One region of the Streptomyces capparidis genome, then DNA from elsewhere that is predicted to be linked to it. Evidence: riboswitches for the same ligand, from Rfam matches in the RefSeq annotation. Region 1 holds a riboswitch; each other region holds the start of a gene.
The links. Region 1 has a riboswitch for cyclic di-AMP ahead of ACYVO2_RS14725 (C40 family peptidase). Riboswitches for the same ligand answer to the same signal wherever they lie in the genome.
Positions count from the first base shown of each region.

Region 2: another riboswitch for cyclic di-AMP. It lies ahead of ACYVO2_RS07115 (M23 family metallopeptidase); the one in region 1 lies ahead of ACYVO2_RS14725 (C40 family peptidase).
Region 3: another riboswitch for cyclic di-AMP. It lies ahead of ACYVO2_RS16590 (transglycosylase family protein); the one in region 1 lies ahead of ACYVO2_RS14725 (C40 family peptidase).
Region 4: another riboswitch for cyclic di-AMP. It lies ahead of ACYVO2_RS21295 (C40 family peptidase); the one in region 1 lies ahead of ACYVO2_RS14725 (C40 family peptidase).

Region 1 covers NZ_BAAGTD010000015.1:89,066-93,267, reverse strand. The annotation lists gene ACYVO2_RS14730 (NlpC/P60 family protein) at 1-313, opposite strand, end outside; gene ACYVO2_RS14725 (C40 family peptidase) at 740-1,783, opposite strand; cyclic di-AMP (ydaO/yuaA leader) riboswitch at 1,794-1,964, opposite strand; gene ACYVO2_RS14720 (NYN domain-containing protein) at 2,530-3,933, opposite strand; gene ACYVO2_RS14715 (hypothetical protein) at 4,070-4,202, opposite strand, start outside.
Region 2 covers NZ_BAAGTD010000006.1:11,066-15,267, reverse strand. The annotation lists gene ACYVO2_RS07120 (MFS transporter) at 1-1,475, shown strand, start outside; cyclic di-AMP (ydaO/yuaA leader) riboswitch at 1,780-1,948, shown strand; gene ACYVO2_RS07115 (M23 family metallopeptidase) at 1,962-2,909, shown strand; gene ACYVO2_RS07110 (TetR/AcrR family transcriptional regulator) at 3,082-3,753, shown strand.
Region 3 covers NZ_BAAGTD010000018.1:55,328-59,529, forward strand. The annotation lists gene eno (phosphopyruvate hydratase) at 154-1,437, opposite strand; gene ACYVO2_RS16590 (transglycosylase family protein) at 1,705-2,652, opposite strand; cyclic di-AMP (ydaO/yuaA leader) riboswitch at 2,656-2,810, opposite strand; gene ACYVO2_RS16595 (cytochrome P450 family protein) at 3,421-4,202, opposite strand, start outside.
Region 4 covers NZ_BAAGTD010000026.1:45,380-49,581, forward strand. The annotation lists gene ACYVO2_RS21280 (8-amino-7-oxononanoate synthase) at 1-1,005, shown strand, start outside; gene ACYVO2_RS21285 (ATP-binding protein) at 1,194-1,628, shown strand; gene ACYVO2_RS21290 (DUF6328 family protein) at 1,609-2,124, opposite strand; gene ACYVO2_RS21295 (C40 family peptidase) at 2,237-2,710, opposite strand; cyclic di-AMP (ydaO/yuaA leader) riboswitch at 2,714-2,876, opposite strand; gene ACYVO2_RS21300 (hypothetical protein) at 3,235-3,561, opposite strand; gene ACYVO2_RS21305 (ATP-dependent Clp protease proteolytic subunit) at 3,567-4,199, opposite strand.

The sequences.
Region 1 (4,202 bases):
GGGCGCCGAGGGCGTCGCGCATCCGGTTGATGACGGCCTGGCCGCGGGCCACCCGGTCCTGGAGGCGGCCGGCGCGCCGCTTGGAGCGCTGCTCGCGCTCCTTGGCCCCGTTGTACTTCTCGGTGGCCGCCTCGGCCTGCTCGTAGAGCCGCTCGACCTCGGCCTTCACCTCGTCCGCGTCCGTCTGCGGCACGGCGTCCGCGACGGGGGCGGCCGTGAGCGCGGCGACGAGGGTGGCGGCGCCCGCGGCCGCCACGGCGAACGGAGTCACCCGCGCCGTGCCCGGCTGCGGGGAACGTCGGTGGGACCCCACTTAAGGCGGACTCCTTCTTCCGTGCAGCCGCCTTCTCCCGGGCCTCGGCCGGACCGCGGCCCGCTCCCGGTGCCCGGTCCGGCTCCCCGTCACGGCCGTGCCGGGCTCCGGCGGAACCTCCGCGCCGTCACCCTCGGTGGGCGATCGACTACGCGGAGCTGCGGGGCAGACACTAGCCAGATGGGGCGGCGACACAAAGGTCCTGCGACTCAACCGCCACCGGGGCGCACCAAACACCGCAGGTCACCCGGCATGTGCGACAACACGGCGCCCCATGCGTTCACCCGTACGGGCGCCGCGGAGGAGTCCGCGAGGGCCGAGGAGGGGCCGAGGAGGGCCGGGGGCACGCGCCCGGCCCCACGACGACGCGGACCCCGCCCGGAGGGGGCGGGGTCCGCGGAGGAAGAGGGAAGCCGGGCCGCGGCCTCAGATGCGGACCGCGAACTGCGGCTCCATGTAGCTGAGCGTCTCGTAACGCACGTTGGCGCCGGGCTTGGGGGCGTGGAGCTGCATCCCGTTGCCCACGTACAGGCCCACGTGGTGGAAGTCGCTGTACTGGATGATCAGGTCACCGGGCTGCGCCTGACTCAGCGGGATGCGGGTGCCGGCGTTGGCCTGGGCCTGCGAGGTGCGGGGGATCGTCACGCCCGCCTGCGCGTACGCCCAGGAGGTCAGACCGGAGCAGTCGAAGGAGTTCGGGCCGCTGCCGCCCCACACATAGGGCGAGCCGATCTTCGTCTTGGCGGCCGCCAGCGCGGCGGACGCGCGCTGCGACGCCGGGACGCCGGTGACCAGGTCCTCGCGGGAGCCGCTGTCGCGGGAGGCGCGCTCGCCGCCGCTGTCCTGCTGGGGCGCGGTGACCTTCGCGCGCTCCTCGGCGGTCAGCGTGTTGAGGAGGTCCTGGGCCTTCTTCAGCTTGGCCTGAACGTCCTTCTTGTTCTTGGCGAGCTGCTTGCGGGTCTCCTCGAGGTCCTCGAGCTTGTTCGCGGCCTCCTCGCGCTCCTGGTCGAGGACCCGCTTCTGCTCCTGGATCTCCTTGATGGACTCCGCCTGCCGGGTGCCGACCTGGTCGAGGGCCGACGCCTGGTCGAGGTAGCTGTCCGGGTCGGAGGAGAGGAACAACTGGACGCTCGGGTCCATGCCGCCGTTGCGGTACTGGGAGCTGGCGAGGGTGCCCAGGTCGCTCTGGAGGTCGTTCAGCTCGGACTGCTCGCGGGCGACCTTGTCCTGGAGGTCGTCGACCTGCTGCTGGAGCTTGTCCTGCTTCTCCTTCGCGCCGTTGTACTTCTCGGTCGCGATCTCGGCGTCGTGGTAGAGCTTGTCGACCTGCTCCTTGACCTCGGACTTCGAGGGCTTGGCCGGGGCGGCGTTGGCAGCCTGGCCCGACAGCACGACCGCTGCCGCGGCAGCGGTGGTGAGCACGGTCACTCGTGCCTTGCCGGCCTGCTTGGGACGACGGTGGGACGCCACGAAGGCGAACTCCTTCTTCCTCAGTCCGCCTACCGGGTGAGCTGACGGGTTCGGGCCGGAAGCTGCCCTACGACGCGTCACCGACCCGCTTCCGCGGGGCGGCCCTCGCGCCGATTCACCCCGGAAGGACCCCTCTGGGAGGGAATGGGTCCCCGGCTCCGCGTTCCGGCGATTTCACCCTGCCAGGACGGGACTCGGCGGCACCCCCGCCGTCATCCGGGCTGGATGAACGACCAGGCGGAGGTTCGAGCCCCGACCATAGTGACCCGACGGCGATCGCTTCAAATCTTCCGGAAGAAAAAGTGGGGCACGCCGCAAATTAATTTGCCTCTTACCACGCCACGTGACAGGCGGGAGACACAGCGTCTGGCCGGAAACACCCATTCCGGACACGCTGTGCCGCAGGTCACACCGACCGCGACGCGAGGACGCAAACGGACATGAGGGACAGGTTCCCTGAATTGCCGTGAGTCGTCCGCATTCCCCTGGCGGGGCATCCGCATGACGCCCTTTCCGGAAAATTCCGACACCCCGCGCACACCCGCTCCGACGCCTCCGCCATTCACGGGGCCGGTGGAAGCGGGGCCGAAAAGGCGGAAAAGGGGACAGCGCGCACCCATCGAATGAACGGGGCATCACGGAGCATCAGCGGCCGAAACGCACGCGCTCGTGCGCGATGCCGCACGGGCGCCGCCCCCCCGCGGCCGGGGCTCGTGGAAGCGGGGTCCGGGGGCGGCGACGCGCCGTCAGCCGCGCGCCAGGCGCCGCAGCAGCAGCGTGGACGCCACCGGCCGCGCGCCCGCCCGGCGCACGCCGTCGGCGACCTCCCGGTCCGCCGAGACCACCACCACGGGGCGGCCCGGCGGCTCGGCGCGCACCAGACGCCGGATCAGCTCGTCGGCGGTCTCCCCCGGTTTGCTGAACAGCACCCGCACCCCGCGCGGCGGCGCCAGCAGCACCGGCCCCTCCAGCTCGGCGCCGTCGAACACGCACGTCACCTCGGCGCCGCTCTGCGCCGCCAGGCCGGAGAGGCCGCCGAGCAGGCGCAGCCGCTGCTTGTCCAGCGGCATCGTGGGATAGCCGGTCTTGGTGACGTTGTAGCCGTCCACGACCAGGTGCGCCTGCGGCAGCGCCAGCAACTGGTCGAGCAGCGCCGGGTCGTCCTCGGACAGGGCGCGGCGCGCGATGTCCTTCGGGGTCATCCGGCCGGGCGCGACCGCCTCCACGGTGTCCGCCGGCCTGCCGGTCGTCGGCGGCAGCGCCAGCTCCCTGCGCAGGCCCTGCGCGGCGTCGAGCACCGTGTCCAGCAGCAGCCGCAGCCGCATGTCCTCCACGCTGCGCCCCTCGCGGGCCGCCCTGCGGCTGGCCTCCAGCGCCGACTCGGTCTCGGCCAGCCGCGCCCGCAGCCGCCGCGCCTCGCTCTCCGCCGCCGTCCGCTCGGTGGCGGCCGCGCCGCGCACCGCCTCCAGCTCCGCCTGCGCCTTGCGCAGCTCGGCCTCGCCGCGCCGCACGTCGTTCACGGCGCTGCGCAGCTTGCGCTGGAGGGAGTCCGCCTCCTTGCGGGCCGCCTCCAGCTCGGCGCGCGCCTTGTCCGCCTCGGCGCGGGCGCCGGCGCGCAGCTCGGCGAGCTCCGCCTTGACCCGCGCCAGCTCGCGCAGCGCCGCCTCGTTCGCCCGCTCGCTGCGCTCCCGCTCCGCCTCGTCGCCCGCCGCGACGACCTGCTTGGTCCAGCCGGGCGGGCGCAGCAGGTACGCGGCGGCGGCGACGTCGAGGGGGTCGGCGGCGGCCGGGACCGTGCCCGCGTCCAGGGCCTCGGCCAGCTCCGGCTGGGCCTGGCGCAGCCGCGCGGCCATGCGGTGCCGGAACGCGGCGTCGCCCTCCAGGGCGGTGGCCAGGGCCGTGGCGGCGAACTTGGCCCGGCGGGCGGGGGTGAAGCGGGCGTACTGGCGCAACTGGGGCGGCAGTTCGGCGAGGCCGAACGAGCCGAACGCCTCGGCGGCCAGCCCTATGACCCGGCGGCGCACGCCCTCGGGCAGCGGCCGGTCCAGGACCTCCTCGGGAGGCGACTCGCCCGCGTCGCGCCCCGGCGGGGCGTCCGCCCGTGCCCGGTCCGGTTCCGTCCGCGCCTGCTCGCCCTCACGTTCCCTCACGTCCGCCGCTCCGTTCTCCGACCCGCCGCCCTTCCACGGGGGTGCGGCGTGCCGCGCTCCGCGTCTTCCGGCGCCTCCCCGTGTGTCGCCCGCTGTCGTCCTCATTCATTGTCTCCCGGCCGGGCCGGGCCCGTAATCAGCTCCCCGGCCGCTCGACCAGCTCCACCTGGTCCACCGCGTTGCACCAGCGGCAGCGCACCGACTCGATGGTGTCGCTGAGCACCTGGCGCTCCTCCACGGCGGGCTCGCCCGCGAGGTCCAGGTGGGTG
Region 2 (4,202 bases), on a different contig from region 1:
CCGACGCCCGCGGCGCCGCCGCCGACGGGGGCACCGTCGCCACCACTGACGTCCCCGCCCGCCTGGACCGGCTCCCCTGGTCGCGCTGGCACTGGATGATCGTCATAGGGCTCGGCACCGTCTGGATCCTGGACGGGCTCGAGGTGACCGTCGTCGGCAACATCGCCAGCCGCCTGTCCGAGGAGGGCAGCGGCCTGCCCATCTCCGGCGCCCAGGTCACCGGCATGGCCGCCGCGCTCTATGTCGCCGGGGCCTGCTGCGGCGCGCTGTTCTTCGGCTGGCTCACCGACCGCTTCGGCCGCAAGAAGCTGTTCCTGATCACCCTGGCGGTCTACCTGGCCGCCACCGCCCTGACCGCGGTGTCGTTCTCCACCTGGTGGTTCTTCCTCTTCCGCTTCCTGACCGGCTTCGGCATCGGCGGCGAGTACGCGGCCATCAACTCCGCGATCGACGAGCTGATCCCCAGCGCCTACCGCGGCCGGGTGGACCTGATCATCAACGGCAGCTTCTGGCTCGGCGCGATGGGCGGCTCGCTGCTGTCCGTGCTGATGCTGAACACCGACATCTTCCCGGCGAACGTCGGCTGGCGGCTCACCTTCGCCCTCGGCGTGGTGCTGGGTCTGGCGATCCTGCTGGTGCGGCGGCACGTGCCGGAGAGTCCACGCTGGATGTTCATGCACGGCCGGGGCGAGGAGGCCGAGGCGCTGGTCGCCGACGTGGAGCGCGGCGTCGAGGCCGAGACCGGCAAGCCGCTGCCGGAGCCGCGCAGCCGCATCACCATCCGGCAGCGGGGCGCCGTGGGATTCGTCACCATCGGCCGCACCCTGTTCCGCTCCTATCCCCGGCGCGCGGTGCTGGGGCTCGCCCTGTTCATCGGCCAGGCGTTCCTCTACAACGCGATCACTTTCGGCTTCGGCTCGATCCTGCACACGTTCTACGACGTCCCGACCGGCAGCACCGGCTACTACTTCGTCGTCATCGCCTTCGGCAATTTCATGGGCCCCCTGCTACTCGGAAAGATGTTCGATACGTGGGGCCGCAGGCCGATGATCAGCGGCACCTACATCCTGTCCGGGCTGCTGCTCTTCGTCACCGCGTGGATGTTCGGCAATGGCTGGCTGAACGCGTTCACCCTCACCGCGTCCTGGTGCGTGGTGCTGTTCTTCGCCTCGGCCGGCGCCAGCTCCGCCTACCTCACCGTCAGCGAGATCTTCCCGATGGAGACCCGCGCGATGGCCATCGCGTTCTTCTACGCGATCGGCACGGCGGCGGGCGGCATCAGCGGCCCGCTGCTGTTCGCCGAGCTGACGGAGAGCGGTGTGGTGGCCGACACCGTGCTCGCCTTCCGGATCGGCGCCGCCCTGATGGTGGCCGCCGGGATCGTCGCCGCGGTGTTCGCGGTCAAGGCCGAGCGCCGCTCCCTGGAGGACATCGCCACCCCGCTGTCCTCGGAGGCCGTGGAACTGACGAACTGAGGGCGGCCCGGCGGGGGCCCGAACCCCGGCCCCGCGGGCCACGAAGAGGGCAACGGCACCCGCCGTTGCCCTCTTCGCCGTCACGGACCGTGTCCGACACACCCGCCTCCGTATAAACCACCGATACCGAGCCGAGTCCGTTTCGCAACCTGAGAGCCCTCTTCACCCCCAGAAAACACCGGCAACGCCCGATTGGTACCTAAAAATCCTTGGTCTCAATTCCCCGTTCCGCTTGGATTCTGAGCGGCCGTTCTATTAACGTCTGATAACGCAGCGCGGTCGGTAAGCCGTAGCCAACGGCACCGTGCGGCCATCGCTTAATCCCGAAGCGCCCCCAGCCGGGCGCCGAGGGAGCCGGGGAACCACCACCCTGCCTCGGCAGGGACCTGGGGTGAATCGGGCGCCGTCAGCCCGTAGGAGACCTTCCTGCTCCGAACCCGTCAGCTAACCCGGTAGGCGAGAAGGAAGGAAAGGAGTCCGCCGGTCGTGGCGCTCAATCAGCCTGCCCCGAGTTCCGCCGTGCCCGCCTGGAACCCCACGGAGGACGACCTCGCCCCCGTGCGCGGACGGCACCGCCTCCCCAAGTCGCGGACGGTGGGCCGGGGCTCGACCGTCCTCGGCGTCGCCACGATGGCGGCCATGGGCGTCGGCGGTGTGGCCACGGCCCAGGGCAAGAGCCCCGTCCCGATATCGATGCCGGACAGCCTGCCCGGCATCACCGAGGCCCCCGGCGCCGGCACCTCCTCGGCCGCGGACGAGGCGGCCGCGCCCTCCGCCGGGACCAAGGTCGCCCAGGTCGCCAACGCCGGCGAGCTGCTGCGCACCCGCATACTCGCCCAGGCCGAGCAGCAGCAGGCGTCCGCGCTCGACGCCGACCGGGCCACCGCCGAGAAGGAGGCGGCCGAGGCCGCCGCCAAGGAGGCCGCGGCCCGCAAGGTCCGCGAGGCCGCGGCGAAGAAGGCCGAGGAGAAGAAGGCCGCCGCCGAGAAGGCGGAGGCCGAGCGGAAGGCCAAGGAGGCGGCGGCGCGCGAGGCGGCCCGCAACAGCTTCGTGGTGCCGACCTCCAACTACACGATCACCGCCAGCTACGGCCAGGCGGGCGACCGCTGGTCCGCCAACCACACTGGCACGGACTTCGCCGCCCCCTCGGGCACCGCGGTCCGCGCCGCGGGCGCCGGCGAGATCACCTCCGCCGGCTGGGCGGGCGCCTACGGCTACCGCGTCATCGTCACCCACGAGGACGGCACCCAGACCTGGTACTGCCACCTGTCCTCCATGGTGCAGACCTCCGGCACCGTCGCCGCGGGCGACACCATCGGCCGGGTGGGCGCCACCGGCAACGTGACCGGCCCGCACCTGCACTTCGAGGTCCATGTCGGGGGCTCCCCGGTGGACCCGGCCGCCTGGCTGAACAGCAAGGGCGTCACCGTCTGACCGGGACCGCAGACCCCGGCGGTCCTGGTGGCTCACCCCCCGACATCAGGGCCGCCGGCCCTCCCCTGCCCGCACGCCGCCACCCCCGCTCCCGCTTCCGGTGGGGAACGGGGGATTCCGCGCGCCCGGGCAAGTATTGAATTGAGCGTTCCAAAACGTGTACCGTGCCGCCATGGCCCGACCGCGGAAGTTCGACGAGGAGCGGGCCCTGGACGCGGTAATGCGGGTCTTCTGGCGGCAGGGGTACGACGCCACCTCCACCCAGGACCTGTGCGACGCCACCGGTCTGGGGCGCAGCAGCATCTACAACACCTTCAGCAGCAAGCACGAGCTGTTCGTGCGGGCGCTGGCGCGCTACATCCAGGGAATGACGACACGTCAGGTGCAGATCCTGGAGGACGGCACCCTGACCGCCGCCGAGCGGATCGGGGCCCTGTTCGTCAGCGTCCTCGAAGGCGACCTGCGGGACCGCTGGGAGGGGCGCAGCGTCGGCTGCCTGACCGTCAACAGCACCGTTGAGCTGGCCGGCCGCGACCCCGAGGTGGCCAGGATGCTGCGGCTCGACCTGGAGCGGCGCCTGGACTCCCTGCGGGCCGTGGTGTCCGCCGGACGCCGGGACGGCACCATCACCTCCCCGCGGGACGACGCGGCCCTCGCCCGCTTCCTCAACGCCGTGATCGCCGGCCTGCGGGTGTCCGCGCAGGGCGGCGCCGGCCGCGCGGAACTCGAGGCCGTCGCGGCCACGGCGATGGACGCCCTGACGGGCGGCCCGCCGGACGGGACGGCGGAAGGACCGCCGGGCGGGGCGCCCGGCGGGGTGGCGGCGCGGGGGGTGGCGACGTGATGCCGCCGGTTCGCTGACCGGCCGGCGGGGGCGGGCGGGTCCGATGGCCCGGCGGTTCGGCGGCCCGGCGGCCCGGCGGCCTGACGGCTTGGCGGCCCGGCGGCCCGGCGGCCTGACGGCTTGGCGGCCTGACGGCTTGGTGGCTTGGTGGCGTGGCGGTCCGGCTGATGGCTCGGCGGTCCGGCTGATGGCCTGACGGCCTGATGGCCGCCGGCCGACGGCCCGCTGACTCGAGGGACTGGCGGCCTGAGGCCCCGAAGGCCCGAAGTCCCGAAGTCCCGCACGGTCCGGCGACTTGGCGGCCCGGCCCGCCGCGGGCGGGGCCCTTGGGGTGAGTCCGGGGGGTGCCGGGATACAGCCGCCCTGCTCCGGCCGGACTTCCGGGCCGCCGGCCTCCGGCCGAGGGCTCTCCGGCCTGGGTGTTCCCGGCCGTCCGGCCGCCCGCCTGC
Region 3 (4,202 bases), on a different contig from region 1:
GGGCGGATGGGGCTCGCGGGGAGCGGAGGCCGGGGCTCCCGCTCCGGCGCGTGACCCCGGAGCCGGGCTCCCGCCCGTCGCAACACCCGCCGCCGGGGCGGCGAGTGGGGCGACGGACGGGAGGGTGGGGCGGCGGGAGGAAGGGCGGTGGGGTCAGCCGACCTTGAAGCGGGGGAACGCGGAGCGGCCCGCGTACACCGCGGCGTCGTCCAGGATCTCCTCGATGCGCAGCAACTGGTTGTACTTGGCGACGCGCTCGGAGCGGGCCGGGGCGCCGGTCTTGATCTGGCCGCAGTTGGTGGCGACGGCCAGGTCGGCGATGGTGACGTCCTCGGTCTCGCCGGAGCGGTGCGACATCATGCACTTGAAGCCGCTGCGCTGGGCCAGCTCGACGGCGTCCAGGGTCTCGGTGAGCGAGCCGATCTGGTTCACCTTCACCAGCAGGGCGTTGGCGGCGCCGCTCTCGATGCCCCTGGCGAGGCGCTCCGGGTTGGTGACGAACAGGTCGTCACCGACGAGCTGGACCTTGTCGCCGAGCTGCTCGGTGATGGTCCTCCAGCCGTCCCAGTCCTCCTCGTTCAGCGGGTCCTCGATGGACACCAGCGGGTACGCCTCGACCAGCTCGGCGTAGTACGCGGTCATCTCGGCGGCGGAGCGGGACTTGCCCTCGAAGGTGTACACGCCGTTGTCGTGGAACTCGGTGGCGGCGACGTCGAGCGCGAGCGCCACGTCCTGGCCCGGGGTGTAGCCGGCCCGCTGGATGGCCTCGATGATCAGGTCGAGGGCCTCGCGGTTGCTGTCCAGGTTCGGGGCGAAGCCGCCCTCGTCGCCGAGGCCGGTGGACAGGCCGCGCTCCTTCAGCACGCCCTTGAGGGTGTGGTAGACCTCGGTGCCCCAGCGGACGGCCTCGGAGAACGACTCGGCGCCGATCGGCGCGATCATGAACTCCTGGATGTCCACGTTGGAGTCGGCGTGGGAGCCGCCGTTGAGGATGTTCATCATCGGCACCGGCAGCAGGTGCGCGTTGGGGCCGCCCAGGTAGCGGAACAGCGGCAGGTCCGACGCCTCGGAGGCGGCGTGGGCCACGGCGAGGGAGACGCCCAGGATGGCGTTCGCGCCCAGGCTGGACTTGTCCGGGGTGGCGTCCAGGTCGAGCATCGCCTGGTCGATCAGCCGCTGCTCGGTGGCGTCGTAGCCGACGAGCTCGGGGCCGATCTGCTCGATCACGGCGAGGACGGCCTTCTCGACCCCCTTGCCGCCGTAGCGGGACTTGTCCCCGTCCCTGAGCTCCAGGGCCTCGAAGGCGCCGGTGGACGCGCCGGAGGGAACCGCGGCCCGGCCGGTGCTGCCGTCATCGAGGCCGACCTCGACCTCGACGGTGGGGTTCCCTCGGGAGTCGAGGATCTCCCGGGCTACGACGACGTCGATGGAGGGCACGAGCATCTCCTTAGGGATGGATGTGAGCCTTGCAGCCTGAGCCTAACCGCCCGCCCGCCGCGCCACCGTCCGCCCCGTGGGTGGGGCGGTGGACGGAAGGTGAACGGCGAGGGGCGGAGGGTGACCCTCCGTGCGCGGACAGCGGCCTCCGCGGCCCTCGGCGTGGGGAGCGGGCCGGCCCCCCGGGGGCGGACGCCCGGACAGGCAAAGCCCCGGCCGGGCCGCCCGATGGGGAGGAGGCGGCCCGGCCGGGATGACAGGGGCTGGTCAGCCGAGCTTGAGCTCCTGGCCGGGCAGGATCAGGTCGGGGTCCTCGCCGACGGTGTCCTTGTTCGCGTCGTAGAGCTCCTGCCAGTTGCCGAGGCCCTGGTCCTCGGCGATGGCGGTGAGGTTGTCGCCCTTCTCCACGGTGTACTCCGCCGCGGCGGCGGACTCCTCGGCGGCGGGGGCGGTGTCCTCGGCGGGCCGCGCCGGGTCGGGCGCGCGGTGCTTGCCGGTGCCGCGGGAGGCGCGCTCGCCGGGCAGCTCGTCCTCGCCCTCGGGGGCGACGGGGGCGGCGTGCCGGGGCGTGCGGGTGGGCGCGGTCCCGGCGTCCTCGGTGGCGACGGTGCCCCGGGTGTGGTCCTCCACGTCCGCGGACGGCCGTTCGGACGCGGTCCGCCGGGGCTCCTCCGCGTCCGCGGACTCCCCTGCGGCCGGGGTGGTCCGCGACGGCGTGGCCGTGTCCTTGGGGCCCTCGGTCTGCTCCGCGGGCGCCGAGGTGTCCTGCCGGGGGGCGTCCCGCTCCTCCTCCGGGGCCGGGGCGGTCTCCTCCGCGGAGGGCGCGTCGGGCGCGGCGGCCCCGCCGAGGCCGGCCTCGACCGCGCAGGTGGCCCACGCCTGCGGGCCCTGGTCGGCGAGGATGCGCTCCGCGACGGCGATCTGCTCCAGCCTGCTGGCCAGGTCGGCGCGGGGCGCGTAGTCCTTGCCGCCGTACGCCGCCCAGGTCTCCTCGCTGATCTGGAGGCCGCCGTAGTAGCCGTTGCCGGTGTCGATGCCCCAACTGCCGCCGCTCTCGCATGTCGCGACCTTGTCCCAGGTGTCGCCGGACGCGGCCTGGGCGCCGGTGGCGCCCATCAGCGGGAGGGCGACCCCCGCTCCGGTGACCCCCGCGGCGACGACGAACTTCGGTGTCGGACGCGGTTTGCGGTGGCGTCCGTTGCCGGACAGCAGCATGAGCGTGTCCCTCTCCGACGCCTGCGAGGTGAGCTGTCGGGTTCGGGCCGTGAGGCTGGCCCGGCCGCCCTCGTTCCGGCGGCTTCACCCCAAGCCGGGACCGCCGGTCCCGGCGCTTACGGTGGTTCCCCCGCTCCCGCCGTCGGTTCCCATTGGAGCCAACGTCCCGCCGGCCGGCGGCGGGATTCGGCGCTCCGGCGGCGGGGCCCCTGGCGGGGCCGACCCGACGTTATGGGGTCGGGCGATCAGATCACAAGCAGGTGTATCAATTATCACGTCAGTATCACCGGTGATCAACGGGCGACTACTCGGCGTCCCCGCCGAACCCTGCGGCGGGGGGTGGGTGGGGGTGTCCTCCGGAGGCCAGGGGGCTCCGCCCCCTGGACCCCCGCCGAGGGCTCCGCCCCCGGACCCCGGTTCGGGGAGTGGGAAGGGCGGGCCCTCCGGGGACCAACGGGCTCCGCCCTTGGACCCCACCGGGGGCTCTGCCCCCGGACCCCGGTTCGGGGAGTGGGGTGGGTGGATCCTCGGGAGGCACAGGGCTTCGCCCTTGGCCCCTCACCGGGGGCTCCGCCCCGGACCCGGTTCGGGGAGTGGGGTGGGTGGGTCCTCGGAAGGCACAGGGCTTCGCCTCTTCGCCCCGACCGGGGGCTGCGCTCCCGGGGCCCGGTTCCGGGAGTACGGAAGGGCGGTCCTCCGGGGGGCCAAGGGCTCCGTCCCCGGTCCCCGTCCGGGGCCGCCGCCCCGGGCTCCGCCGGGGCTCCGCCGCTAACCCCGGGGTCGGCTCTCCGGGGTGAAGTTCACCGGGAGGGTTCGCAGGCCGCGCATGATGAGGCCGCCTCGCCAGCGGAGGTCGGGGGGATCGGCGGCGAGGGTGAGGTCGGGGAGGCGGCGCAGGAGGGTGGAGAGGGCGGTTCGGCCCTCCAGGCGGGCCAGGGGGGCGCCGATGCAGTAGTGGATGCCGTGGCCGAAGCCCAGGTGCGGGTTGTTGGCGCGGGCGAGGTCGAGGGTGTCGGGGTCGGGGAAGCGCCGCGGGTCTCGGTCGGCGGCGGCGAGGACGACGAGCACGGGGTCGCCGACGGCGATGTCCACCCCGCCCAGGGTGAGCGGCTGGGTGGCGAACCGCCAGGTGGCGATCTCCACGGGCCCGTCGTAGCGCAGCAGCTCCTCCACGGCGGTGGCGAGCAGCCCGGTCTCGCCGCGGGCCAGGGAGGTCTGGAGGCGGGCGCGCTCGTCGGGGTGGCGCAGCAGCGCGTACACGCCGTTGCCCATGAGGTTCACGGTGGTCTCGAAGCCCGCGAACAGCAGGATGAAGGCCATGGCCGCGGCCTCGTTCTCGGTGAGGTGCTCGCCGTGGTCGCTCGCCCGGATCAGGCCGGAGATCAGGTCGTCGCCGAGGTCGGCCCGCTTGCGGTGGATGAGCTCCGCCAGATAGGCCCGCATCCGCTTCACCGAGCGGGCGACGCCGCCCCTGGAGCCGCCCTTGTGCAGCATCATCCCGGCCCAGTCCCGGAAGTCGTCCTGGTCCTCGGGCGGGACGCCGAGCATGT
Region 4 (4,202 bases), on a different contig from region 1:
CTCACCCGCGACCCACGCGTCACCCGGGCGGCCGCCGACGCCGCGCTGCGCTGGGGCGCGGGCTCCACCGGCTCCCGCCTGGTCACCGGCACCACCCGACTGCACACGCGCCTGGAGGAGGAGCTGGCCGCGCTGTGCGGGGCCGAGGCGGCGCTGGTGTTCTCCTCGGGCTACGCCGCCAACCTCGCCGCCGTCACCGCGCTGGCCGGGCCCGGCACCCTGCTGGTGTCCGACGCGTGCAACCACGCCTCGCTGATCGACGGCTGCCGCCTGTCCCGCGCCACCACCGCGGTGGTGCCGCACCGTGACGTGGCGGCCGTGCGGGAGCGGCTCGCCGCCCACGACGGCGCGGCGATGGCCGTCACCGACGCGGTGTTCTCCGTGGACGGCGACGCCGCCCCGCTGGGCGAACTGGCCGCCGCCTGCCGCGAGGCGGGCGCGGCGCTGCTGGTGGACGACGCGCACGGGCTCGGTGTGCTCGGGGAGGGCGGCGCCGGGTCGGTGGCCGCCGCGGGCCTGGCCGGGGCGCCGGACGTGGTGTGCACCGCCACCCTGTCGAAGTCCCTGGGCAGCCAGGGCGGCGTGGTGCTCGGCCCGGCCCGGGTGATCGGGCACCTGGTCTCCAACGCCCGCACCTTCATCTTCGACACCGGCCTCGCCCCGGCCGCGGTCGGGGCGGCCCTGGCCGCCGTGCGGGTGCTGCGCGAGGAGCCGGACCGGGCCGCGCGGGCCCTGCGCGCCGCCCGGGAGCTGGCCGCCCGCCTGGCCGCGGCGGGCCTGGCGGCGAGCACCCCGGACGCGGCGGTGGTGTCGGTGCGGGCCCCGGGCCCCGAGCAGGCCGTGCGGTGGGCCGCCGACTGCCGCGGGCACGGCGTCGCCGTGGGCTGCTTCCGCCCCCCGTCGGTCACCGACGGCGTCTCCCGGCTGCGCCTGACCGCCCGCGCCGACCTGACCGAGGCGGAGCTGGAGCGGGCGGTGCGCACGGTGGTGGCGACGGCGCCGTGAGCCCGGCGGGCGCCGCCCCGGCCGGGCCGCGCCCGCCCGCGCGCAGCCCGCTCCCATATATACGAATACCTTTGCCGAACCCCTCCGCCGGCGCGGGCGGAGGTGGCAGGGTGAACGCCGGGCGGCCGGCCGCGCCGCCCGGCGGCGCCGCGCGCCGCCGCGGCATCGGGGGAAGGGACAGCCTCGCCATGGCGGACCTCCAGGAAGCCCGCTTCACGCTGCCGACCGCCCCGGACTCCGTGGCCGCGGCGCGACGGCGGGTGGCCGAGGTCCTCGAGGGGTGGGGGCTGCCCCCCGGGCATCCGACGGCGGAGACCGTGCGCCTGGTGGTGTCCGAGCTCGCCACCAACGTGGTGGTGCACACCTTCGGCAGCTCCCCGTTCTTCGGTGTCGCGATGCGGCTGGAGCGCGACGAGGTGCTCCGCGTCGGCGTCACCGACAGGTGCCCGCGCCGGCCGCGGCGGCTGCCCGCCGCCGTCGGCCAGGACAACGGGCGCGGGCTGCTGATCGTCCGGCACCTCGCCGCCGAGCTCGGCGGCAGGCTCTCGGTGACCGCGGCCCCGGGAGGCGGCAAGACCGTGTGGCTGAGCCTCCCGTGGGCCGTCAGTTCCGGCGGGTCCTGACCCGCCCCGATATTCGCTCGTTCGCGCGCCGCAGCCGCCAGGGGATCACCGCCCACAGCGTCGCGAACAGCACGGCGACGCACGCCGCCGCCACGACGCCCTCCGTCCTGCCGAGCACGAAGTCCAGGATGAGCAGCACCGATCCGGTCAACGCCATCGCCAGCACGCACAGCCCGTACGAGGCGAACCGCGCGGAGACGTCCACGATCTTCCGCTTCGCCCGCTGCCGGAACAGCATCCGGTGCAGCGCCGCCGGCGCCGTGAACAGCGCCGCCGACACCACGGCCAGCAGCAGCGTCACCACGTACGTGTCGCGCTGGAAGCCGTCCAGATCCGGGAAGCGCGGAGTGAACGCCAGCCCCAGCAGGAACGCGAACAGGATCTGCACCCCCGTCTGGGTGACCCGGAGCTCCTGGAGCAGCTCCGCGAAGTTGCGGTCGTCCCGCTCCTGGGGGGTTTCGCGCCTGCCGTCCACGTGTCTCGCGTTGGTGTCCATTGGGGTCTTCTAGCCCGTTGGGCGCGGATTACGCGGTGGTCCGGCCGGTGCCGGGGACGGGAGGAGGGGCGCCGTGCGGCCCGGCCGGGTCGCCGCACAGCGCCCCGGAGCCTCAGCGGACGCGACCGTAGTAGACCTTCTTGGTCCAGATCTTCTCCAGCTTCACCCGCTTGCCGGGCTTCGGCGAGTGCCAGATCTTCCCCTTGCCGGCGTAGATGCCGACGTGGTAGACGCTGCCACCGGAGTGGAAGAAGACCAGGTCGCCCTGCTTGCGGGACTTGGCCGAGATGTGCTTGGTCTTGTTGTACTGGGCCGCCGCGGTGCGCGGCAGCTTCTTGCCGACCTTCTTGAACGAGTAGAGGACCAGACCCGAGCAGTCGAACCGCTTCGGACCCGCCGCCCCCCACTGGTACGGGGCTCCCTTCTTGGACGCCGCCACCTTCAGCGCCTTGGCGGAGGCGCTCGCGGCCTCGGCCTGCGGCGCGAGGGACGGTGCCAGGACCGTCCCCGCCAGTGCGGCGGCGGTGAGGGCGGAGGTGGCTCCGGCCCGGGAAACGAGCGCAGGTATGCGTGAACTCGCGGTCATGCGAGAACCCTTCGTCGTCCGCCTGCGAAAGATGACCTGTCGGGTTCGGGCTGGCGAAGTTGCCCGGCCACTGTCGTGGCTTCACCCCAAGGAGCGCCGTCGTCCGTGGCGCTCCGCCTTGCTCGGGTCTCCCGCTCCTGCCGGTGCGTTGCGTCGACCTGTCATCCGGTGCGGCGGCAGGACTCGGCGTCCGCCCGGACCGCCCCGCCTCGGTGACGGGGGCTTGTCGTCGAGAAGGGATCCTGCGTCATGTGGCGCCCGGATTCGTAGCGCAAACGCCCTTCTGTGAACTTCTTCACTTCTGGGTCATTCGACGGAACCGGGCGCTCCTCACCCCTGCGGGCTACCGCCGGAAACCCCTGTTGACCAGCGGAATTGGGGGTTTCCGACGGTGTGTGGAAGCGCAAGTCGCAAGCGGGTTCGCGCATCGAGCGCCGCTTCGCGCGCTCAGCCGTACGAGGGAGCCCGAACGGGTGACCGATCGGCCGTCAGAGTGACCCGGCGGCAGGCCGGGTGGCACCGGGTCAGGCCGTGCCGCCGTCACCGCCCGGCGCGGCGGGCGCGGGGACGGTGACCCGGCCGGTGCGCCGCTCCCCGTCCAGGACCAGCAGCGCGCGCCGCAGCGTCTCGGCGTGCATCTCCGCCTCCCCGCGCAGGTGCATCGTGGCCAGGGCGTCCCGCAGCGCCGTCGCCCTGGAAACGAGCGCCTGGGCGGCCCGCAGTGCGCCGTACGTGTGGGTGGCGCGCGCCGGGTTGATCCGGCCGAGCAGGTCCACCACGTCCAGGTAGGCGTCCACCACCTCGCCCTCGGCGCGGGTGAGGGCGGGCAGCGGGGGCAGTTCCGGCACCACCCCGATCACCGCCCCGGGGCGAGCGGGACGGCCTTGCGGGAGCGGGTGACCCGGTCCACGAGCCCGTAGTCCACCGCCTGCTCCGCCGTCAGGAACAGGTCGTGCTCGATGTCCTCGTGCACCCGGGCCCGCTCCCGCCCGGTGTGCCGGGCCAGCAGCTCCTCCAGCAGCTCCCGGGTGCGCTGCACCTCGCGGGCCTGGATCTCCAGATCGGTCGCCTGCCCCCGCGCCGCGTCGGACAGCGACGGCTGGTGGATCATCACCCGCGACCCGGGCAGGGCCAGCCGCTTGCCCGGGGCGCCCGCGGCGAGCAGCACCGCGGCGGCGGAGGCCGCCTGGCCCAGGCAGACCGTCTCGACGTCGCAGGACACGAACGTCATCGCGTCGTACACGGCCGTCATCGCCGTGAAGGACCCGCCGGGGGAGTTGATGTACAGCGAGACGTCCCGGTCCGGGGCGGCGTGCTCCAGGTGCATCAACTGGGCGATCACGTCGTTGGCCGCCGTGTCGTCGATCGGCGTGCCGAGGAAGACGATCCGCTCCTGGAGCAGCCTGGAGTACGGGTCGAGCACCCGTGTCCCCGACGAGGTCCGCTCGTGGAACTCGGGCAGGACGTGACGGGCGGTCGGGGGGATCATCGG